One region of the Kribbella sp. NBC_01505 genome, then DNA from elsewhere that is predicted to be linked to it. Evidence: riboswitches for the same ligand, from Rfam matches in the RefSeq annotation. Region 1 holds a riboswitch; each other region holds the start of a gene.

Region 1 (6,251 bases):
CCGAAGCCGTCGCGCGCGCGGCGGGGACCGGGTCGAAGCCGGTGACCCGGTAGCCGGCCTTGACGAGGTTGGCGGCCATCGGACCGCCCATGTTTCCAAGGCCGATGAAGGCAACGACAGTCACGGGGCACTCTCCTCAGTCAGGCGGAGCTCGTCATCGCCGAGACCGGCGAAGTAGGCGGCGACGGAGTCGTCGGTGACACCGTCGAGAGTCGCCGGGGACCACTGCGGATCGCGGTCCTTGTCGATCACCTGCGCCCGCACGCCCTCGATGAAGTCGTGCGAACCGTGGAAGCGCACCGACAGCCGATACTCCTGCTCAAGAGCCGCCGGCAACGACGGCAGATCCGCCGCGGACCGGAGCGCGCGCAGCGTCACCTTGAGCGAGGTCGGCGACTTCGTCAGCAGCGCAGCCGCGGTCTCCCGAGCCGCCGGTACGTCGGAATCCGCCAGCCGGCTGTGGATCTTGATCAGGTCATCGCCTTCGTACGCCAGGTCGATCCATTCCCGATCGCCGACCAGCCCGGACTCCGGCGCCGGCTCGGCGAACTCGGCGACGACGGCCGCAGCGTCCTGATTCGCCAGTGCTGCAAGGAGATCCGGCAACCGGTCACTCGGCACGTACGAGTCAGCGAGACCGACCGCGATCGCGTCCCCCGCCCGTACCGATCCGGCCGTCAGCGCCAGGTGTGTGCCCAGCTCCCCCGGCGCGCGCGACAGCAGATAGGTGCCGCCGACATCGGGGAAGAAGCCGATCCCGGTCTCCGGCATGCCGATCTTCGACCGCTCGGTGACGACCCGGATGCTCGCGTGCGCGGACAGTCCGATCCCGCCGCCGAGCACGATGCCGTCCATCACCGCGACGAACGGCTTCGGGTACTCCGCGATCTCCGCGTCCAGCCGGTATTCGTCGGCCCAGAACTCGGTCGACGCCGTACCGCCGGCGATCCCGTCGTGGTAGATCGAGACGATGTCCCCACCCGCACACAACCCACGCTCACCACTGCCGGTCAGGACAACGGTCTGTACGGCGGGGTCAGCGGCCCACTCGTCGAGAACCCGGCGGATGATCGTGACCATCTCGTGCGTGAGGGCGTTGATGGACTTCGGCCGGTTCAGCACCAGGTGACCGGCGTGACCGTCGATGTAAGTCAGTACCGGGGATTCCTCTGTGGTGGTCACGCGGCCTCCTCGACGAGGGCCCGCCCGATGATCAGTCGCATGATCTCGTTGGTTCCTTCCAGGATCTGGTGCACGCGCAGGTCACGCACGACCTTCTCGATACCGTATTCACTCAGGTAGCCGTAGCCGCCGTGGAGTTGCAGCGCCGAGTTCGCGACTGTGAACGCCGTGTCGGTGACGAACCGTTTCGCCATCGCGCACACCTTCGCCGCGTCGGCAGCTTGGCTGTCGAGCACACCCGCCGCGTGGTACAGGAGGCAGCGGGCGGCACTCAGCTCGGTGTCCATATCCGCGAGCTGGAACAGCAACGCCTGCTGGGATACGAGCGGCGCACCGAACGCCGACCGCGTCTGCAGATAGCGGGTCGCTTGCTCGAGCGCCCACTGCGCACCGCCCAGCGAACATGCGGCGATGTTGAGCCGGCCGCCGTTCAGACCGCGCATCGCGATCCCGAACCCGTCGCCCTCTTCGCCGAGCCGCTGATCCAGCGGGACGCGGACTCCTTCGAGGATGACCTGCCGGGTGGGCTGAGCGTTCCAGCCCATCTTGCGTTCGTTCGCACCGAACGACAGGCCCGGCGCATCCCCCGGAACGATGAAGGCCGTGATCCCGCGCGGGCCCGGTACGCCGGTTCGCGCCATCACGACGTAGACGCTGGAGGATCCGGCGCCGGAGATGAACTGCTTGACCCCGTCGAGCACGTAGGCATCGCCGTCGCGGCGCGCGGTGGTGCGTAGCGCACCGGCGTCCGAACCGGCCTCGGGCTCGGTCAGGCAGTAGCTGCCGAGGTCCTCCATCGCGGTCATGCCCGGGACCCAGCGCTCGCGCTGCCCGGCCGTGCCGGCCTTGTCGATCATCGAGGTGACCATGTTGTGGATCGACACGTAGGCAGCGATCGAGGTGTCGCCGCGGGACAGCTCCTCGAAGATGGTCACCGCCTCGCGCCGGCCGAGACCGGACCCGCCGACGTCCTCGGCGACGCAGATACCACCGAGGCCGAGGTCACCGGCCCGGCGCAGCACGTCGACCGGGAAGTGCTTGTCCTGATCCCACTGGACGGCGTACGGCGCGAGCTCGCTCTCGGCGAACTTCCGCACCGACGCCGCAATGGCTTGCAGTTCCTCAGTCATCGATCAGCTCATCGTCGGGATGACGAAGCTGGCGCCCTCTTTGGCACCTGAGGGCCAGCGCTGGGTGACGGTCTTGGTCTTGGTGTAGAAGCGGAACGAGTCGGGACCGTGCTGGTTCAGGTCGCCGAATCCGGACCGCTTCCAGCCACCGAAGGTGTGGTAGGCGATCGGCACCGGGATCGGCACGTTCACTCCGACCATGCCGACATCGACGCGGGACGTGAAGTCGCGCGCGGTGTCGCCGTCGCGGGTGTAGATCGAGACACCGTTGCCGTAGGCATGCTCTGTCGGCAGCCGCAGCGCGTCCTCGTAGTTCTCGGCGCGGGCGATCACCAGCACCGGCCCGAAGATCTCCTCGTCGTAGATCCGCATGCCCGGGGTGACCCGGTCGAACAGCGTCGGGCCCAGGAAGAAGCCGGACTCGTGACCGGCGAGGCTGAAGTCGCGGCCGTCGACCAGCAGCTCGGCGCCTTCCTCGATGCCGATCGCGATGTAGTCGAGCACCCGCTGCCGCGCCTCGGCCGTGACGAGCGGTCCGTAGTCCGACTTCTCGTCCAGGCTGTGGCCGACATTCAGATTGGCGATGCGTTCCCGCAGCTTGGCGACCAGCGCATCCGCGGTCTCCTGCCCGACCGGTACGGCGACCGAGATCGCCATGCACCGTTCACCCGCGGAACCGTACCCGGCGCCGACGAGCGCATCGGCGGCGTCGTCCAGGTCCGCGTCCGGCATGATGATCATGTGGTTCTTGGCGCCACCGAAACACTGTGCGCGCTTGCCGTTGGCGGCCGCGCTCTCATAGATGTACTGCGCGATCGGCGTGGAACCGACGAAGCCGACGGCCCGGACCCGCGGGTCCTCCAGGAGCGTGTCGACCGCCTCCTTGTCGCCGTTCACCACGTTGAACACACCGGCCGGCAGCCCGGCCTCGAGGAACAGTTCGGCGATCCGCAGCGGCACCGAGGGGTCACGCTCGGACGGCTTCAGGATGAACGAGTTGCCGGCGGACAGCGCGGGGCCGGCCTTCCAGAGCGGGATCATCGCCGGGAAGTTGAACGGCGTGATGCCCGCGACGACGCCGAGCGGCTGACGCAGCGAGTAGACGTCGATGCCGGTCCCGGCACCGGCGCTGAACTCGCCCTTGAGCAGGTGCGGACCACCCGCGGCGAACTCGATCACCTCGAGACCGCGCTGGATGTCGCCCTTGGCGTCCGCGACCGTCTTGCCGTGTTCGCTCGACAGCAGCCGCGCCAGCGACTCCATGTCCTTGTTGACCAGGTCGAGGAAGCGCAGCAGCACGCGCGCGCGGCGCTGCGGGTTCCAGGCGGCCCACTCGCGCTGGGCCTGCTCGGCGTTGTCGATCGCCGCGACCACCTCGGCCTTGCTCGCCAACGGGACCCGCGACTGCACGGTGCCCTGGTTGGGGTCGAACACGTCCGCGAAGCGGCCGGACGTCCCCTCGATGTGCCGACCTGCGACGAAGTGACTCAGCTCGTTGACCAACGTCTCGCTCCCTTGAGGGCAACCTGACCAGGGCGTGTCTCTTAAGTCCGCGCCGTAGGCGGGGAGTTAAGAGACACGCCCTAATTACTAGGACGTGCGACAAATTAGCTGGACGTCCTAGTACTTTCCTAGGGCGTGGATCACAACCGCGGAACCCGGCCCGATTGCGTAGGCTGATCGGGTAGCTGGTTCGTCCTGGCAGCCGGTCAGGACGTCGCAAGAGGGAACCCGGTGTGAATCCGGGACTGCCCCGCAGCGGTAAGTGGGAACGACCACCGTCATACGCACTGGACCGAGAGGTCTGGGAAGCGACGGTCAGTAGGTGTCCGGCCCGCCGGACGTGCCCACGAGTCCGAAGACCTGCCAGCCACCCGCGGTGCGCCCGACGTACCGCGGTGATCACGAGGCCTCGTGGGAGGGCCGGGCGTGCCATTGCGTCTGCCTGCCTCCCTGCGTGCCTCTGGTCCTTCAAGACTGGCTCGCTAAGGAGAGACGCTTGACCACCGTGCACGGCTACCCCAGGCAAGGCCCGAACCGGGAGCTGAAGAAGGCGATCGAGGGCTACTGGAAGGGTTCAGTCACCGCCGACGCCCTCCGGCAGACCGCCGCCGAGCTCCGCCGGTCCAACTGGCAGCAGCTCGCCGACGCCGGGATCGACGAGGTCCCGACCGGTGACTTCTCGTACTACGACCATGTGCTGGACACCTCCGTCCTGCTCGGCGCGATCCCGGAGCGCCACCGCACCGCGGTCGCGGCGGACGCGCTGGACGGCTACTTCGCCATGGCACGCGGTACCCAGGAGGTCGCTCCGCTGGAGATGACCAAGTGGTTCGACACGAACTACCACTACCTGGTCCCCGAGCTCGGCCCGGACACCACGTTCGCCGCCGACTCCACCAAGCAGGTCGCCGAACTGCGCGAGGCTCTCGCGCTCGGCCTCAAGGCCCGCCCGGTCCTGGTCGGACCGATCACCTACCTCCTGCTCGCCAAGCCGGCGCCCGGCGTGGCCGAGGACTTCGAACCGCTGTCGCTGCTGCCCCAAATCCTTCCCGTGTACGCCGAGATCCTCGGCGACCTGCGCGCGGCCGGTGCCGAGTGGGTGCAGCTGGATGAGCCGGCTCTGGTCCAGGACCGGACCGCGGACGAGTTGGCCGCGACCACTCGCGCGTACGCCGAACTCGGTGGTCTGCTCGATCGCCCGAAGCTCCTGGTCGCGTCGTACTTCGACCGGCTCGGCGAGGCGCTGCCGGTGCTGGCCAAGTCGCCGATCGAGGGACTGGCCATCGACTTCACCGGTCCGGCCGCGGCAAACCTCGACGACCTGGCCGCCGTACCGGAGATTCGCCAGAAGCGACTCGTCGCGGGCGTCGTCAACGGCCGGAACATCTGGCTGAACGATCTGCCCAAGTCGCTGTCCACGCTGGCCGTTCTGCTCGGCTTGGCCGACCAGGTCGACGTCAGCTCGTCGTGTTCACTTCTGCATGTGCCGCTCGACGTGGCGGCTGACACCGACCTTGATCCGGAGGTCGCCGGCTGGCTCGCGTTCGCCCGGCAGAAGACGGCTGAGATCGTGACGCTGGCCCGCGGGATCACCGAAGGCACTGAGGCGATCGAGGCCGAGCTGGAGGCCAACCGCGCGGCGCTGGGGTCACGGGCCGGTTCGGCGTTGACCAACAACCCGGTCGTGCGGGCGCGAGTTGCAGCAGTCACCGCCGATGACAGCCGCCGGGTGGCGTCGTACGGGGAGCGAAGCGCGGCGCAGCAGAAGCGGCTCGAGCTGCCGTTGCTGCCGACGACCACGGTCGGCTCGTTCCCGCAGACCACCGAGCTGCGGACTGCGCGGGCGGATCTGCGTGCGGGCCGGATCGACGAGGCGCAGTACGACGAGCGCATCGCGGCCGAGATCCGGGAGGTGCTGACCTTCCAGGAGAAGGCCGGGCTCGACGTCCTGGTGCACGGTGAGCCTGAGCGCAACGACATGGTGCAGTACTTCGCCGAGCAGCTCGACGGGTACGTCGCCACGCAGCACGGCTGGGTCCAGTCGTACGGCACCCGGTATGTGCGGCCGCCTGTCCTCGTCGGAGACATTTCCCGTCCGGAACCGATGACGGTCCGCTGGTGGAAGTACGCCCAGTCGCAGACTGACCGGCCGGTGAAAGGCATGCTCACGGGACCGGTCACGATGCTGGCCTGGTCGTTCGTCCGCGACGATCAACCGCGCAGTGAAACTGCTCGGCAGGTCGCGCTCGCCCTCCGCGACGAGGTCGTCGACCTGGAGACCGCAGGCGCCGCAGTCATTCAGGTGGACGAACCCGCCCTCCGCGAGACGTTGCCGTTGCGGCAGGCGGATCGCGCCGCCTACCTGAACTGGGGCACGGAAGTCTTCCGGCTGACAACCAGCGGGGTACGTGCGGATACGCAGATCCATACGCATAT
Region 2 (6,251 bases), 3.9 Mb from region 1:
CGGCATGACTCTGCTGTTCGAGCGCAACGACGACGACAAGGTCGTCAAGAACCGCGTCCACCTCTGCCTGGAACCAGACACCACCCGCGACGCCGAGGTCGAGTGGCTCCAAACCCTCGGCGCCACCATCGCCAACGACCTCCGCAACCCCGACGGCACCGGCTGGGTCGTCATGCACGACCCCGAAGGCAACGAATTCTGCGTCCTCCGCAGCGCCGGCGAGCGCGCCGCCACCAGCTGACCACCGAGGTCATCGGACTATACGGTTTCCGTATAGTACTATACGGAATGTGGTTACTTCTCCGTCGGCGCTGATGCCGATCTTTCGCTCTGAGGCGCAGGCCAGGATTCTCGCCTGGCTACTCCTGGTGCCCGACCGTGAGCAGCCCATCGCGACGCTTGAGCAGGTCGCCGGAGTCGCACAGCCCAATACCCTCCGCGAGGTCAACCGCCTGGTCGAGGGCGGGCTACTTCGCGAACGACGCGCCGGCAACGCCCGCTTGGTCTCAGCCAACACGGCCAGCCCGTACTTCGAGCCGTTGGTGCAGATCCTCGGCCGGGCCTACGGCCCCGCCGTCGTCGTACCGCAGACGTTGTCGGAGGTCCCCGGGATCAAGCTCGCAGTCATCATCGGCTCTTGGGCTCGGCGCTATCTCGGCGAGCCCGGACCGCCCCCGAACGACGTCGACGTGATCGTGGTCGGCGAGCCTCAGCCGCGCGCGTTGCGCCGAGCCAACGCGCAACTCGAGGAGCAACTCGGCGTCCCCGTCCAGCTCACGGTGGTTACCTCGCAGGACTGGGTCGGACGAACAACCCGCTTCATCCAAACCGTCCAGAACAAGCCGTATCTGACAGTCATTGACAACACCGGAGCCGAACAGTGAACGCCGCAGCCCGCGCCACCGTCCGTCCGCTCGGCGAGTGTGAGAAGTGTGCACTCCCGTCCCAGGCCGGGCCAGGCGCACGGGTACGGGTCTCCGCTGGGCACGGTCGCGGGTGCTGGGGAGCAAAACCGCCCGATTCAGGGGGGAGCACTCCCCGAACCGGTTTAGGGACAGCGATCGGGTCCGACCCGGACACTCCCTAAACCGCTTTGGGGAGCACAACCAACCGATTCCGGTTCACTAGCCTCCCCGAACCAGACACGTTTGCCGGCACAAGAGCTGTCGGCTGTCGCCCTGACTGGTGACCGAGCGGTGGATCTGATCCGCGGGATCCGTCGTGAGCTCGCAGGCAGCTGAGCGCTGCGCCGACAGTTGTCAGCCGAAGGCGAGGGACCAGCTGCCGGCGTGGTGGGACAGGTTGACCGTTGCCAAGGGGCGGACGTCGACGTGCCGCAGCGACTCCGCCGGAGCGTCGAGCACATAGAGGACCACGGCGCGCACGACAGCCGGGTGAACGACTGCGACGAACTTGTTGCCCTCCCCGGCCACGAGATCGCCCAGCCAGTCGGCTACGCGGGTGATCACGTCGTTCTCCGTCTCACCGCCTGGAGTCGCCGTGTGGGGGCGCTCCAGCCAGGCAGCGACCCGGGTCGGGTCGGCCGTTAGCAACTCCTCCAGGCCGTGGCCGGACCAGTCGCCATAGTCTCGGTCGCGGAGGGCTGGCTCGACGACCGGGGTTAGGCCTAGGGCTTCGGCGGTGCGGAGGGCGGCGGGTTCGGGGCCGGTGTAGGTGGTGTCGGCCTGGAGTTTTAGCTCGCGGGCCGACTCGACGCTTGCCGGGTCCGGGTCGGGTGCACCACCTAGGACGAGGCCGCGCAGCGCGGGGGTCAGTGCGTGGGCGACCAGCGTCAACGAGCTCAAACAGACACCTTCTGTTCGGATGGCCGGCGGGCCACCGTGGCGGCGTACCCGAAACCGAGCAGGAGCCACAGCGTCGCCTGCGTACCTAGCGAGGCGAACCGGAACTGCCAGAGCAGCGTAGCGGGGAACGCGTCCGGAACCTCGTTGATCCGCGGCAGGATCAGGTATGCCGCCACGACGGTCACCACGAGTCCGGCGACTCCACCGGCCAGCCGGGCCACGTCGCCGTACCGGGCTGCCCATCGGGAGAGCGCGACGCCGGCCCAGACTGCGAGCAGGCCGATCACGATCGTCAGCAGATAGGTGACGGTACGGCGGGTGATCGTCTCGGGGTCACCGACGGCCGGTGGGTTCGGTGGGTACTTGAGGAACGGGACCAGGACGACGCCGATGAAACCGGCGGCGGCCAGGCCGAGGGCGGCGTACGCGTCGTTGCCGGTGCGTAGGCGGCGCCGGAGCAGCGTGAAGCCGACCGCGAAGATGCCGCCGAGGGCGACGCCGGACAGGCCGGTGGCCAGGAACAAGCCCGCCTTCTGGCCGCTACGGCTGACCAGCGGAGCTTCTTCTTCACCAGCCGCATGCTCGTCGCCAGAGCCGTGGTCATGACTGTGCGCGGTGGCGTTGGCCTCTTCGATCGCGATCGCGGCGTCAACCCGCGGCTCGCCCATCACATAAGCGAAGGTTCCGGCCAGCAGGCCGGCGAAGAGTCCGACGATCAGACCGCGCACCAGGAGTGATCCGAAGGTGCGCATCAGTCAGTGGCAGGGCACGCCGAGGAGGTGACGGCCGTCGTGCATCAGCTCGTGCAGGTACATGCCCGACTGCGACACGGCCCCCTGGTCGAAGCCGACCAGATACGCGAGCAGGAGCAGCAGACCGACGCTGAGAGCGGAGAGAAGAAGCAACCGGGACGAGATCGCCGGTACGCCGACCGACTGGGCAGGAGCTGCCATCTGAACCTCCTGGGGAAGTGCGCGTCCCCTTAGAAAGGCTGCTGGTGCCCGAGCATCCTGACTCGCGAGCAGCTGCTCGCTCACAGTGGCGCGGCCGTGCCGGACTTCCACCGGCTTACCTCGTGGCATCGCAGTTGTCACCCGAACCGTAGCCCGCTCTCCGTTGAAGGGTCAACGAGCTACGGCCGAGGGGTGAGAATGGCCTCACCAGGCCGCTTCCGTGCCTATGGTGAGCAGATGCCCTCCGCTCATCATCTGGTCGCCTTCGCTGTGACCGCGCTCGTGATCATCATCGTTCCCGGCCCGAGTGTGCTGTTCATCGTCGGTCGCGCGCTGGCGGTCGGTCGCCGGGAGGCGGTGCTGACGATGCTGGGGAACACGCTGGGCGCCTCGGTGATGCTGGTGCTGATCGCGCTTGGCCTCGGCACGCTGATCGCGGCCAGCGCGGTGGCGCTCACCGTGGTGAAGCTGGCCGGGGCGGCGTACCTGATCTATCTCGGGGTGCATGCCTTCCGCACGCGGAAGTCGCTGGTGACGGCGATGACCTCGGGCGTCAAGCCGTCCAGCAGCGGCCGGACGATCCGGCAGGGGTTCCTGGTCGGGGTGACCAACGCCAAGACCGCGGTGTTCTTCGCGGCCGTGCTCCCGCAGTTCGTCGATCAGCACGCCGGCAGCCCGGCCTGGGCACAGATCGTGCTGCTCGGCCTTATCTTCGTCACGATCGCGCTCATGTCGGACAGCCTGTGGGCTGTCGTGGCCGGTACGGCGCGCGAGTGGTTCGCCCGCTCACCGCGCCGGCTCGAGCTCGTTGGAGGCACCGGCGGGCTGATGATCATCGGCCTCGGCGCCGGGATCGCCGTCAGCGGGACGAAGGAGTAGTCCGCCGCGCCGCCTGCACTCCGAGCAACGCCAGTACGGCGGGGACTCCGAACGCGACCAGGTAGGCGGTCACCGGGGAGTGCGGCTCGATCGCCGCGAAGAGCGAACCGCCGACGGCCAGGACCGTTGCCGTGGACAACGAGTCGCTGAGCTGCGCGGCCGAACTGTTCACGCCCTGCTCGGCGCGCTCGGAGTACTCGAGGACCAGCACCGACAACGTCGGGAACACCGTTCCCATCCCGAAGCCGGTCAGGCTCCAGCCGAGGATGCCGACGACGACCGGCACCGCCGGGTTCAGCGTCAGAACGGCGATGGCGATCCCCGCGACGATCGCGAGCATGCCCACCTGCAGGAACACGTCCGGGCCGAACCGGTGCCGCGGCCGACCCCGCCACCACGACGCGAGCGTCCAGCTCACCCCGCTCACGGTCAGCACCAGGCCCGCGAGGGCCGGCGACAGCCCGCGCTCCCGGGTCAGCATCAGCGGCAGGAACACCTCCGCCCCGAACCCGGCCGCGGCAACCAGCCCGCGCAAGGCGACGACCGACGGCAGTCCCCGCCCGAGCACGAAGGTCCCCCGCGGCAGCAGTTTCGGCGCGAACACCGCGATCGCGGCCAGGCCGACCACCAGCAACGCGATCTGCAGTACGCCGTGTTGCTGGCCGCCGTAGTTCAACGCAGCCACGCCGATCGCGGCCGCCACGGCCCACAGCGTCTGCTTGTTCCACAGCCGCCCCGGGCGTACGTCGTACCGGTCTCCCCGAGCCAATCCGGGCCGCATCACGAAGACCGCCGGAATCGCCAGCACCGGTACGGCGAGGAACACGATCCGCCAGCTGGCGTGCTCGACGATCAGCCCCGCGATCGCCGGACCGACGAGCGACGGCACCACCCAGCCGGTCGCGAACGCGGCGAAGATCTTCGGCCGCAGAATCGCCGGGTACAGCTGGCCGACCACGACGTACAGAGCGACCGTGAGCAGGCCGGCGCCGAAGCCCTGGATGATCCGGCCGGCGACCAGGACCTCCATGCTCGGCGCGAAGCCGGCGATGACCAGGCCACCGAGGAACCAGGCGGTGCCGTGCCAGAGCGGCCGGGTCGGCCCGCGCAGGTCACTCCAGGTGCCGGAGACAACCATTCCGACCACGCCCGAGGCCAGCGGACCGCCGAAGGCGAGCGCGTAGAGGTACAGGCCGTCGAGCGCCTGGGCGACGGTTGGCATCGCGGTCGTCACGGCCAGGTTCTCGAAGGCGACGAGCGTGATCAGCGCGACCATGCCGATCGTCAGCGCACGGTACTGCGGGGACATCACCCCTGGGGTCGTCCGGGTCGGTTCGGCGGTCGTGGTCATGCCGACCACCCTCCGACCTCAAGTGCACTTGAAGTCAATTGCCGTGCTTCGAACTCAGCTACAGGGCGGCGGCGAGCACCAGAGCGAGGATCGGGGGCAGGGCCTGGGAGGCCGCGGCCTGGATCATCCGGCGGTCGGAGACGACCAGCACGATGCCCGCGCCGGCCATGCAGGCGCAGCTGAAGAGCGCGATCGCGTGCCCCTTGTCGCCACCCGCGATCAGGCCGCCGAGCGCACCCGCCGCCAGGAACAGGTTGTAGAAGCCCTGGTTGAACGCCCACGGCCGCGCGGCCGCCGCCTCGGTCTCGTCCTTGACCAGGAACCGCTGGTACGTGCTCGGCTTGCGGAACAGCAGGCTCTCCATCGCGAACACCACGACATGGAACAGCCCGGCCACCACGACGAATATCTGTGCGACGACGCTCATGGCCGAACCGTACTACCAGGCGAACGCCCGCGCCGGGTTCGACCGGAATATCGCGTCGGCCGCGTCGGCGCCGAACGCACCGGTGAGCCGCGGCCGGAGCGTGGTCAGCAGGAACGACATCCCCGGCCCCTCGCCGGTCGCGCCCCGCGCCTTCGCGGTCGTCGTGTCCCCGCCGAGCAGCAGCCGATCGCCGTACCCGCCGTCGATGAGCGCGGCCAGGCAGGCGAGCAGCTGCGGATCGGTCGCGTTGTTGGCCCGCGAAGGACCATCGAACGCGAGCCACGCACCGCGCTTCGCCAGGTCGAGATGAGCGCGCGAGTCGGGAAAGCGATTGAGGTGTCCGAGAATCACACTCGACGGCGGTACGTCGAGCCTGTCGACCAGCAGATCCAGTACGGCGTCAGCCGCGGAACCGAGCTCGTGGTGGATGGCGATCGGGGCGCCGGTGGTGTGATGGGCCTCGGCCGCCGCGGCCATCACGAACCGGGCATGCTCGTCGAGCCGATGGAATCCACCGGCCACCTTGATCAGCCCGGCCCGGACCGAACTGTTGCCGATGCCAACGGTCAGCTCGGCGTGAAAGATCTCCGCCAACCGCGGCCGTACCTTCTCGACGAACCCCTCCGGGTAGTGCTCAGCCCGATGCAACCCGGTCGCCGCGATCAGCGAAACCCCAGTCCTGGTTGAGATTCCAGGCAACTCCTCGACCCGCCGACCCAGCCCATGCGGAGTCCACTGCACGATCGCCTGCCCACCCACCGCAGCAAACTCCCCCACCTCAGCCAACGCAGCCGCCGCATCATCCAGCTCCTGCCCAACCAGCAACGCCGACCGAA
Region 3 (6,251 bases), 4.8 Mb from region 1:
CTCGGCCGAGACCGGGCTCCGATCGGTGCCGAAGGTCTGGGCTGCGAACTGCAGGCTGTCGCTCTGCAGACCGTCGCCGCGGGGTGTCGGGCTCGAAGGGGTTTGCGTGACCACGACATCGGTCGCCCGCTTGTCGTCGTCACCGTTGCCGTTGATGGCCAGCACGGTGCCGAAGACTGCGACACCGACGGTCATCCCCGCCAGTGTCATCAGCAGCGCCTGGTGCCTGGGCGTGAGCATCCCGACCTCCCTGCCAATTGATGCAGCCGTTTCTCAGGCTTGATTATCGTCTACGAAGGGGGCGTCCCGACAATTTTGTCCATGGACGGCGCGTACGCTAACCCGTCGTGAGCACGCCCTTTGATCAGGCCCTGGAGCGGTACGACGCGGGCACCGCCGAGCGTCCCGACCTGAAACTGCTGACCAAGGAGCTGCTGAAGCTCCTGGTCGCGAAGGCGCCCGGCCACGCCGTCGAGGTCCGCGTCCCGCCGTACGGCGCTGTGCAGTGCATCGAGGGGCCCCGGCACACCCGCGGGACTCCGGGCGCGGTGGTCGAGCTGCCGCCCGAGCTGTGGATCGAGCTCGCCCTCGGCCGGACCACCTGGCCCGAGGCGCGGAGTACCGGGAAGCTTCGCGCGAGTGGTGAACGCACCGACCTCAGCGAATTGTTGCCCCTGGTAACCACTTGATGACTAGCAGATATGAATTGGGCATAAAGGGGCCGCGACACCCCGCCCCGGGTGCCGCGGCTACTGGTATAGACGTGTTGGGACGCCGGAAAGTTCGCTCGCTGAAGAAAATCAGCGATTAATTTCTCAGCGCCCGGCGGTGGATGTGTGCCAGACCACAGTGCGGCCGACCATGATCTGGACATCGCCGGTGTTCTGCAGGACCAGGGCGGAGCCCTTGCGAGTGGTCTTGCTGGACCACAGTGGCACCTTCGCGGCGCTGTAAACGACCAGGTTGCCGTCGGTCTGCATGACCGCGAACGCGCCCTTGCTCTGCGTCTTGGTGCTCCACAGCGGGGTCTTGCCGTTCTTCACCAGCACCAGGTTGCCGTCGGTCTGCATCTGCAGGCGGTAGACGCGGTTCAGCGACGTCAGGTACTGCGGAGTCTGCAGGAGCCGGCCGGCGCCGAGGACCTGGACCACCATGTAGCGGCTCCAGTTCGGCTTGTTCCGGGTGTTGTAGATCACCAGGTTGCTGTCGTTCTGGACGACGAGCCGGGCGTTCGGGCTGGTGCCGGTGTTGCTCTGCCAGATCGCGGTCCGGCCGACGACGACCTCGAGGTTGCCGTTCTTCTGCATCACCACGACGGCGCCCTTGCGGTTGGTGGCCGTCGACCACAGCGCACTCTTGCCCTTGTAGAGCACCGCGTTGCCGTCGGTCTGCATGACGAACGTGTACTGGCCGTTCGTCGAGCGGATGAACTGACCGGCCCGCAGGACCTGGCCGGGCTTCAGTGCGTCGTACACCTTGGTGGCGCTCGTGGCGGCGGTCGTCGTGGCCTGCGCGGTGGCGGGCACGAGCAGCGCGCCGGTGGCGGCCATCGCCCCCGCGGCGAGGGTGGCGAGCACCTCGGTGCGTACCGACTTGGTCGAGATCATCCGGTTGTCTCCGTCTGTCCTGGGGTTAGGGCGTGTCTCTCAAGTTCTCCGAGATTGACGCCGAGGGCAACCAATCGGTTCCACGGTAGGGAGAAAAGGGTTCTTCGCCTGGGCGGAGTCCTGACAGGATGTGCCGGTGGCAGCAAGTTTCCGAGCGCGGCTCGCCCGGCTGCGTGTCGATCTGACTCCGTGGCGTGGTTCCCGAGACTTCCGGATCCTGGTGGTCTCGGGCTCGATCTTCTTCCTCGGCAGCATGTTCGGGTACGTCGCCCTGCCGTACCAGCTGTACTCGCTGACGCACTCGAACTTCGCGGTCGGCGCGATGGGCCTGATCAACATCGCCCCGCTGGTCGTCTTCGGCCTGTACGGCGGTGCGCTGGCCGATCACGTGGACCGGCGAAAGATGCTCATCTTCACCGGGATCGCGCAGGTCGCGGTCTGCGCCGTACTGCTGAGCAACACGCTGCTGTCCAACCCGCAGGTGTGGATCATCTACGTCTGTGGCGCACTGAACGCGATCGCCGCGTCACTGCAGCGACCGAGCCGGGACGCGCTGTTCCCGCGGGTGGTGAAGCATTCGGAGCTGCCGGCCGCGGTGGCACTGAACGCGTTGACCATGCAGACCGGTCAGCTGGTCGGTCCCGCGCTGGGCGGAGTCCTGGTCGGGACGGCCGGAATCGGCTGGGCCTTCGGGATCGAGCTGGCCGGGCTCGCGATCGCGACCCTGATGTACATGCGACTGAAGCCGTACCGGGTCGGCGAGCATTCGCAACCACCGAGCCTGCGCGTCATCGGCGAAGGCATCGTGTACGCCGCGCGCCGCAAGGACCTGCTCGGCACGTACGTCGTGGACATGGTCGGCATGTTCATGGCGATGCCGATCGTGCTGTTCCCGGCCTTCGCGACCGAGGTGCTGAAGGAACCGAAGCTGCTCGGCGTCCTCTACAGCGCCGAGGCTGTCGGCGCGATGATCGCGACGCTGACCATCGGCTGGACCAGCCGGGTGCATCACCACGGCCGAGCCGTCGTGATGGCGGCGGCCTGCTGGGGTGCCGCGATCGGAATCGCCGGTCTGGCGCCGAATATCTGGTTCGCGGTCGTCTTCCTCGCGTTCGCCGGCGCCGCGGACATGGTGTCCGGCATGTTCCGTTCGGTGATCTGGAACCAGACGATCCCGGACGAGAGGCGCGGCCGGCTGGCCGGGATCGAGATGCTCTCCTACATGCTCGGCCCGCTCGGTGGGCAGGCCCGGTCCGGCCTGGTCGCCGACCTGACGAGTGTCCGCACGTCGATCGTCAGCGGCGGCATCCTCTGCGTGGCCGGCGTCGCGGCCACCGGAGCCGCCCTGCGCGACTTCTGGCGGTACGACGCACGCACCGACGAGCACGCCGTCCGGGAGCGCGAGCTGCGGGCTGAGGCCGAAGCCGACGAAGCGTAGGCTTTGGCACACCATGCGTATCCGTCCGGTAGTGCCGATCGCCGTCCTCGCAGTGCTGCTCAGCGGTTGCGGTGGACCGGGGCAGGAGACTGCTCCGAGCGTGCCGCCGCTGGTCTCGGTTCCGACGACGCCTACCGAGACTCCCTCGGCAACGCCGTCGAGCACCCCGTCGTCCTCGAAGGTCGCCGACACGGTCTGCGTGCGGATGGACCAGCAGCTGGTGCAGACCACGCTTGCGGCTCCCGCCGTGCAGATTCAGCCGCAGAACTTTCCGGCGGACTTCGGCGTACCGGCGACTTATGACATCTGCCAGCTCGGCCTGAGCGCGACTCCGACCGGGCCGGTGCTGCGGGTCGGGGTCTCGGTGGAAACGGCGACGACGGCCACCCTGGCCGCGGCTCAGAAGGCGAGCAAGGGCGCCAAGCCGGCGGTCGTCGGTGCGAGCAGCTTCGGCACCAAGGCCCCCGGCTTCGGAACGGACAGCTTCGTGGTCTTCCTCCGCGACGGCCGGCTCTACAAGGTCGCCGGCCCGAAGGCCACGCTCGCGAAGTACGTCGTGCTCGCGGAGGAGGTGGACCGGCAGGTGGGCGGGCTGCCCGAGCCGCAGCCGTTGATCATTCGGCCGGACTGCGAACGTGGTTCGTCGGCCGCGGCCAAGGTGATGGGCGTGCCGGCGTACATCCGTCGGGACGGTGCGACGGAGTCCGGCGACCTGGTCTGCGGTTGGGTCGCCGCGAACAGCGTGCTGTCCACGTCAGTACGCCGTACGCCACAGGCCAAGACGTTGATGACCGCGATCCGGACGACGCCGACCGCGCAGGCGCTCCCGCTGGGTGACGAGGGGTACGTCGACACCGCGACGGGGCGGACGACGATCCGGATCGGCGACGACCGGCTGATCGATTTCGTGCCGCTACCGGCCCGGGCGATCAACCCGGACGTCATGACGCAGTTCGCGCTGGCGATGGTCTCGCAGTACCGCTGAGGTACTGTGGCGGCGCCGTGGTGCTCGGGAAGCCGGTTCAATGCCGGCGCGGCCCTCGCCACTGTGATCGGGAGTTCACCGGCAGTCCCTCGTGAGGGAGGTCACTGGCCGGTTGGCTGGGAAGACCAGGCCGGTGAACTGAGTCCCGTCAGCCAGGAGACCGGCCACGGCATGTGATCCGTCCACGAGGTGCTGGAGGAGCGGTCCTGTGCTGCGTAAGTCCGTCATTTTTGCCCTGATGCTCGGTCTGGTGACCGGTTGCGGCACGACCACCGCGGTGAATCCGCCGGGGTCGACGATCACCGTGAAGAACTGCGGGATCGACGTCACCGTCCAGGGTCCACCGAAGCGGGTGTTCGCGGCGTACCAGCCGGCCATCGAGATGGCGCATGCGCTGGGGATCTCGGACCGCCTGGTCGGTACGGCGTACCTGGACGCGGAGGTGCTCCCGGAGTACGCCGGCGCGCAGGGCAAGGCGAAGTACTACAAGAACCTGCCCAGCCGGGAGGAGCTGCTCGCGGCGAACCCGGACTTCGTGCTGTCCGGGTTCAACGACGTGTTCAGCGCCGGCGGTGGCAGCGACCAGAGCTTCGGCAGCCGTAAGAGCCTGGCCGAGCTCGGCGTCCAGACCTGGATCTTCAGCCCGCTCTGCCCGACCGCGGACGGCAAGGGCGACGAGGCGATCGATCCGTCCAGCGTCACGATGGACAACGTGTACGCCGACCTGCGCGGCCTCGGCAAGCTGTTCGGGGTCGAGGACCGGGCCGAGGAGGTCATCGCGGACCAGGAGAAGCGGATCGCCGCGGTCGAGGCCAAGGTGAAGAACGCGCCGAAGCCGACGGTCGCGATCCTGCGGCCCGGGCTGGAAGGCGGCGGGCTGACTGTCTCGGGTGGTCCGGACTTCGGCACGGTGCTGATCAAGCAGGCCGGTGGCGTGAACGCGTTCGCCGACCTGACCGCGAAGCGGAACGTGAAGATCGGCGTCGAGGAGCTGATCAAGCGCAATCCCGACTACATCCTGATCAGCGGGTGCTGCGACGCGGCGCTGACACCGGCCGCGACCAAGCCGGACGTGGACAAGCTGCTCGCGAACCCGGCGTTCCAGAATCTCAAGGCCGTCCGCAACAAGCACGTCGTACCGTGGCTGTTCGCGAATCACTCGGCCGGGGTGCGCGGTGCGTACACGACCGAGGACATCGCCAAGACGATTCACCCCGATCTGTTCAAATAACGTGCTTGTTGAAGTGAAGGGACGCGCGGCCGGACTGCTGCTGTGCGTCGCGGTGCTCGCCGTCTCCGTCCTGCTGTCGTTGAGTATCGGCAACCAGCACTTCGGTGCACACGACGTCTACCTGGCGCTGGCGGACTTCAGCGGTAGCGACAACGACCGCGTGATCCGGTATCTGCGGTTGCCTCGTACGGCTGCCGGTCTGCTCGCCGGGGCGGCGCTCGGGCTGGCCGGTGCGTTGATGCAGGGCGTGACCCGCAACCCGTTGGCCGACCCGGGAATTCTCGGCGTGAACGCCGGGGCGGCGCTGGCCGTGGTCGGGGCGATCGGCGTACTGGGTGTGCACAGCCTGACCGGCTATGTCTGGTTCGCGATGGGCGGTGCATTGGTGGCGACTGTGGTCGTCTACCTGGTCGGGGCGATCGGGCGAGGGGGCGCAACGCCGGTGAAGCTCGCGCTGGCCGGCGCGGCGATCTCCGCGCTGCTCGGGTCAGTGACGTCAGCCATCACGCTGCTCGATCTGTCAACGCTGAACGAGTTCCGGTTCTGGGTGGTCGGATCGCTCACGCTGGCGACCAGTTCGGTGATCGGCCAGGCGGTTCCGTTCATTGCCGTGGGCATCGTTCTGACCTTGGTGCTCGGGCGGTCGCTCAATCAGTTGGCGCTGGGTGATGAGCTGGCGCGGTCGCTCGGTACTCGGGTCACGTTGGTACGGGTCATGGCTGGGCTGGCGGTCGTCGTGCTCGCTGGTACGGCGACCGCGATCGCTGGGCCGATCGGGTTCCTCGGGCTCGCCGTACCGCATGTCGCACGGACGTTGGTGGGCGCGGACTATCGGTGGATCCTGCCGTGGTCGATGGTGTTGGCGCCTGCCGTGTTGCTGCTTGCGGATGTGGTTGGGCGGCTGGTGGCTCGGCCGGATGAGCTGCAGGTCGGAATCATTACCGCGTTGATCGGTGCGCCGCTGTTCATCGCGCTGGTGCGACGGCGTCG

What was found. A riboswitch is a leader RNA that binds a small molecule or an ion and turns the genes downstream of it on or off. The one in region 1 is predicted to bind cobalamin.
Region 2: another riboswitch for cobalamin. It lies ahead of OG474_RS15270 (CbtB domain-containing protein); the one in region 1 lies ahead of metE (5-methyltetrahydropteroyltriglutamate--homocysteine S-methyltransferase).
Region 3: another riboswitch for cobalamin. It lies ahead of OG474_RS19600 (ABC transporter substrate-binding protein); the one in region 1 lies ahead of metE (5-methyltetrahydropteroyltriglutamate--homocysteine S-methyltransferase).

What each region holds. Positions count from the first base shown of each region.
Region 1 is NZ_CP109425.1:9,258,215-9,264,465, forward strand. Features, by position in the region: gene mmsB (3-hydroxyisobutyrate dehydrogenase) at 1-124, opposite strand, end outside; gene OG474_RS43135 (enoyl-CoA hydratase/isomerase family protein) at 121-1,182, opposite strand; gene OG474_RS43140 (acyl-CoA dehydrogenase family protein) at 1,179-2,312, opposite strand; gene OG474_RS43145 (CoA-acylating methylmalonate-semialdehyde dehydrogenase) at 2,316-3,815, opposite strand; cobalamin riboswitch at 3,985-4,198, shown strand; gene metE (5-methyltetrahydropteroyltriglutamate--homocysteine S-methyltransferase) at 4,321-6,251, shown strand, end outside.
Region 2 is NZ_CP109425.1:3,253,243-3,259,493, forward strand. Features, by position in the region: gene OG474_RS15250 (VOC family protein) at 1-241, shown strand, start outside; gene OG474_RS15255 (hypothetical protein) at 291-884, shown strand; gene OG474_RS15260 (histidine phosphatase family protein) at 1,260-1,805, opposite strand; gene OG474_RS15265 (CbtA family protein) at 1,802-2,557, opposite strand; gene OG474_RS15270 (CbtB domain-containing protein) at 2,561-2,758, opposite strand; cobalamin riboswitch at 2,792-2,918, opposite strand; gene OG474_RS15275 (LysE family translocator) at 2,996-3,637, shown strand; gene OG474_RS15280 (MFS transporter) at 3,618-4,988, opposite strand; gene OG474_RS15285 (DUF1304 domain-containing protein) at 5,047-5,415, opposite strand; gene OG474_RS15290 (phosphotriesterase) at 5,428-6,251, opposite strand, start outside.
Region 3 is NZ_CP109425.1:4,138,188-4,144,438, forward strand. Features, by position in the region: gene OG474_RS19575 (hypothetical protein) at 1-240, opposite strand, end outside; gene OG474_RS19580 (sterol carrier family protein) at 348-689, shown strand; gene OG474_RS19585 (hypothetical protein) at 816-1,607, opposite strand; gene OG474_RS19590 (MFS transporter) at 1,744-3,045, shown strand; gene OG474_RS19595 (hypothetical protein) at 3,059-4,030, shown strand; cobalamin riboswitch at 4,021-4,214, shown strand; gene OG474_RS19600 (ABC transporter substrate-binding protein) at 4,239-5,261, shown strand; gene OG474_RS19605 (FecCD family ABC transporter permease) at 5,275-6,251, shown strand, end outside.